DNA from 2 places in the Rhodococcus sp. CX genome. Region 1 is predicted to be linked to the other one. Evidence: riboswitches for the same ligand, from Rfam matches in the RefSeq annotation. Region 1 holds a riboswitch; the other holds the start of a gene.

Region 1 (2,459 bases):
TTGGGCCGGCCGGTGGATCCGGAGGTGAAGATGACGTAGGCGGTGTCGGCGGCGTGCAGGGGACGACGGCGGTCGGCATCGGTGAGCGGGTCCGCCGATTCCGATCCGAGGTCGAGGGCCGTCACGTCGAGCACCTCGATCCCGTCTGCGGGCACCGGCGCAGCGGTCTCGGTGAGCAGGACTGCGGGCTCGGCGACCTCGAGGATGTAGGCCAGTCGCTCGGCGGGGTGGTCCGGGTCGAGCGGCACGTACGCACCGCCTGCCTCGAGCACCGCGTACACGGCCACGAGCAGATCGAAGGACCGGCGCAGGGCGACGGCGACGGTGAGACCCGGCCCGACACCGGACTCGACGAGGCGGCGGGCCAGCCGCCGGGACCGGTCCGCCAGCTCGGCGTAGGTGTACTCGGCGCCGTCGAACTCGACGGCCACGGCGTCGGGAGTGGCGGCGGCCTGCGCGGCGAAGGCGGCGGGCAGGGTGTCCGGTCGCGCCGGCTCCGGCGACGCCTGCTCCTCCCCCGCGAACGCGGCGAGGTCCTCGGACAGTTCGGCCAGAGCGACGGCGACCTCGTCCGGACCACTCCCGGCGAGCCCGGGCAGCAGTCCGGTGAGCACGACGGGAACGAGTGCGTCGGGTCCGATCGCGTCGCCCATGGCGGCGCCGAGCGCGGCCAGTTCCTCGTTGAGGCCGGCGTAGGTGACGACGGCACCGTCGCGCACCAGAGCGACCCGTTCGGGGTCACGCGAGACGACATTCGCGATCAGTCGCGGCAGATTCTCGAGTTCCGACCGTCCGGAATCCTCGACATCCCGCATCCCGTATTCCACCTTTCCCCACATCGCTGTGCGCAGGCGGAGTCGCCGTCGACACCCTCCCGCGACCGCCCGAGCGCGAGCCGGGAGGTCTCGCAGCATGGTCGTCGCACGGAATCGTCGGGCCCTTCACACCGCCGGAGACCGCGCTGACGATCGCCAAACATACAGGCTGTTTTGTGTCCACGGAACAGGTTGTCCGGACATTCCCGGCGCAGCCCCCGGGTCCGGTACCCCGGGGGCCCGTTGCGCGGAACGCCCTGCTAAGGTCGCGTTCGTCCGACACGGGGTGCTCCGCGCGCGCGGGGCTGAGATCACACCCGTAGAACCTGCATCAGGTAATGCTGACGAAGGGATGTCCCGGCATGTCTGTGCCTGTCGACGTTTCGCCTCTTGTTTCCACCGACCGCTTCACCGATCGGATGTGGCAGCACACCGAGACGCTGCGCCGGTCGATCGACGACCTCGAATTCCTCCACCGCCTGGGCGACGGAACGCTGCCGCTCGACGCCTTCCGCTTCTACATCGAGCAGGACGCGCTGTACCTCGCCGGGTACGCCAAGGCCCTCGCGCTGTTGTCCGCCAAGTCCCCGGATCCGGCAACCGCCGCGTTCTGGGCGACCAGTGCCGCCACGGCGGCCACCGAGGAGTCGGCGCTGCACAAGAGCCTGCTCACCGGCGGGGTTCTGCCGCCCGGTGAGGCCGCGCCCGCCCACTCCCCCGCCTGCCTCGGGTACGTCTCCTATCTCACGGCGACCGTCGCCACCGAGCCGTACGCGGTCGGTGCCGCGGCCGTGCTGCCGTGTTTCTGGATCTACGCCGAAGTGGGCCGCGACCTCGCCGCCCGCGCCTCCGGGGTCCTCGCCACCGACCCGCAGCACCCGTACGCGCAGTGGGTGACCACCTACGACGCCCCCGAATTCCACGCCGCGGTCGCGACCGCCCGCGAACTGGTCGACGCCGCGGCGGTCGCCGCCACCGACGCCGACCGTGCCGCGATGCTCGACGCGTTCACCGTCGCGACCCGCTACGAGCTGATGTTCTGGGACACCGCGCTGCACCGGCAGGAATGGCCGGAATCGTGACTCTCCGCCGCCTCACCGCCCTGCTGGTCGCGATCGTCGCGATCGCCCTGGTCCCCGCCTGTTCCTCGTCCGAATCGGACGACACGATCCGCTTCGCACTGGACTGGACGCCGAACACCAACCACACCGGCCTGTACGTGGCGATGCAGGAGGGTTTGTTCGACGAGGCCGGTCTCGACGTGGAGATCCTGCCGTACAACAACACGACCCCGGATACCCTCGTCGACGCGGGCAACGCCGAGTTCGGCATCTCCACCCAGGGGATGACGACCTTCGCCCGCGCCGCCGGATCGCACACCGTCTCGGTGCTCGCCCCGCTGCAGCACTGGGCGACCGGCATCGCCGTCAAGGCGGACCGCGCCGATCTCGCGCGGCCGAGAGACCTCGACGGTCACATCTACGCCGGGTTCGGCGATCCCGGCGACGAGGAGACGCTGCGTCAGGTCATCCGCAACGACGGTGGCCGCGGCGAGTTCACGTCCGTCATCCTCGGCACGTCCGCGTACGAGGCGGTGTACTCGGGAACCGCGGACTTCACCGCGTCCTATCTCGCGTGGGAGGG
Region 2 (2,459 bases), on a different contig from region 1:
TCCCGGCGACGACCGCCTGCTCGGTGGCATCACCGAACCGGTCCCGGATGTCCTGGGAGATGCGCATGGAGCAGAACTTCGGCCCGCACATCGAGCAGAAGTGCGCGGTCTTGGCCGGTTCGGCCGGCAGCGTCTCGTCGTGGAACTCCTCGGCGGTCTCCGGATCCAGGGACAGAGCGAACTGGTCCCGCCACCGGAACTCGAAACGCGCCTTCGACAACGCGTCGTCACGCTCGGCGGCACCGGGATGACCCTTGGCGAGGTCCGCGGCGTGGGCGGCGATCTTGTACGTGATCACCCCGGTCTTCACGTCGTCCCGGTTCGGCAGTCCCAGATGCTCCTTCGGCGTGACGTAGCACAGCATCGCCGTGCCGTAGCGGGCGATCTCGGCGGCCCCGATCGCGGAGGTGATGTGGTCGTAGCCCGGGGCGATGTCGGTCACCAGCGGGCCCAGGGTGTAGAAGGGCGCGCCGTGACACAGCTTCTGCTGCTGCTCCACGTTCTCCCGCACCAGGTGCAGCGGGACGTGGCCGGGCCCCTCCACCATGACCTGCACGTCGTGAGCCCAGGCGCGGGCGGTCAGTTCGGCGAGGGTGTCCAGCTCGGCGAACTGGGCGGCGTCGTTGGCGTCGGCGATCGACCCGGGCCGCAGCCCGTCACCGAGGGAGAAAGCGACGTCGTAGCGGGCGAAGATCTCGCAGAGCTCGTCGAAGTGGGTGTAGAGGAAATTCTCCTCGTGGTGGGCCAGGCACCACCCGGCCATGATCGACCCGCCCCGGGAGACGATGCCGGTGACCCGCTCGGCCGTCAGCGGCACGTAGCGCAGCAGCACCCCGGCATGGATGGTCATGTAGTCCACGCCCTGTTCGCACTGCTCGATCACGGTGTCGCGGAAAATCTCCCAGGTCAACGCCTCCGCCTGCCCGTTGACCTTCTCCAGGGCCTGGTAGATCGGCACCGTGCCGATCGGCACCGGGGAGTTGCGGATGATCCACTCCCGGGTGGTGTGGATGTCCTCGCCGGTGGACAGGTCCATCACGGTGTCCGCGCCCCAGCGGGTGGCCCAGCGCATCTTGTCCACCTCCTCGGCGATGGAGCCGGTCACCGCCGAGTTGCCGATGTTGGCGTTGATCTTCACCAGGAACGCCCTGCCGATGATCATCGGCTCGGACTCGGGATGGTTGACGTTGGCCGGGATGATCGCCCGCCCCGCCGCCAGTTCGGTGCGTACCAGTTCCACATCGCAGTTCTCCCGCAATGCCACGAACCGCATCTCCTGGGTGATGATCCCGGCCCTGGCGTAGTGCATCTGCGTGACCGTCCGGCCCGCCTTCGCCCGCACCGGGACACGGCGGGGGCCTTTCCACTCCCGGGACGCCTCACCACGCCGGGCGGCCGAGCGACCGTCGTCGAGCAGATCCCGTTCCCGGCCCGGGTACTGCTCGACGTCGCCGCGAGCGGCGATCCAGGAGGCCCGTGCCGGCGGGAGCCCGACCTCCGGGTCGCTGCCGGGACCCTCGGTGCGGTAGACCCGCAGTGGCGGGTTCGGGACCCCGCCCGGGGAGTTCTCCAAGCGGATTTCCGTGACGGGAACGTGGAGGTCGTGTTCCTCGTCGTGGACATGGGTCAGAGCATGGGCGTTCGATGCGCTCATCGGAGCTGTTCCTACTTCCTTCGCCGGCATTACCCGGGCAGGTTCGACGGTCGCAGGCTGCGTCAGCCCGATCTCAGCCCCTGCAATAGGGCTCCCGTGTGGACGGCACCGACACTAACACCGTTGCCGACCCGGGTCTCCCACCAGGGTCCGCACCGACGGTGCGCCTTCAGGGACTTGCGTTGCCGTGATGGATGTTTCGTGGTCACGATGGATGTTTCGTGGTCACGCGGATTGGGCATCGCCGAGATCGCACCCGGTGCTGTCGATATCCATTCGTACACCGCTGCTTCCGTCGTCCGGAACGTCGCGCCGAGCTCCTCCGCGTCGAGATACATACTGCTTGAATGTGCTGTCTTGTAATGCAATTCGATATCGTCGGCCGCCACGGCACCTATGCGGTGCGACAATTCAGGTGTCGAAGGGAGACCCGCGATGACCCAGACACGACCCGTGATCAGGGACGACGTCGAGGAATCGATCGGCGGTGGCGAGGACGTCGCACCCCCTGGGCTCGGGATGGCCCTCGGCGCCCTGGCCGATGTGTTCGGCCACGGACGGACAGTGGCCCGGCACAGCGCCGCGTTCGGCAAGGAACTGGCGAAGATCGCCGTCGGCCGGTCGACGGTGGCCCCGGCCAAGGGCGATCGCCGGTTCGCCGACCCGGCATGGGATACACACCCGGCCTACCACCGCCTCGAACAGACCTACCTGGCGGCCACGGGCGCCGTCGACGGCGTGGTCGACGACGTCGGCCGCGCGATCGACGCGCGCCGGGCGGCCGAGGCCAAATTCGCCGCCGACA

What was found. A riboswitch is a leader RNA that binds a small molecule or an ion and turns the genes downstream of it on or off. The one in region 1 is predicted to bind thiamine pyrophosphate.
Region 2: it holds a riboswitch for thiamine pyrophosphate, as region 1 does, so the genes downstream of both, thiC (phosphomethylpyrimidine synthase ThiC) here and I0Q12_RS01030 (TenA family protein) in region 1, are expected to answer to the same signal.

Annotation. Positions count from the first base shown of each region.
Region 1 covers NZ_JADZGH010000011.1:8,061-10,519, reverse strand. The annotation lists partial or broken gene I0Q12_RS01035 (non-ribosomal peptide synthetase) at 1-815, opposite strand, end outside; TPP riboswitch at 1,088-1,185, shown strand; gene I0Q12_RS01030 (TenA family protein) at 1,178-1,897, shown strand; gene I0Q12_RS01025 (ABC transporter substrate-binding protein) at 1,882-2,459, shown strand, end outside.
Region 2 covers NZ_JADZGH010000217.1:32,658-35,116, forward strand. The annotation lists gene thiC (phosphomethylpyrimidine synthase ThiC) at 1-1,654, opposite strand, end outside; TPP riboswitch at 1,653-1,762, opposite strand; gene I0Q12_RS23940 (alpha/beta hydrolase) at 2,090-2,459, shown strand, end outside.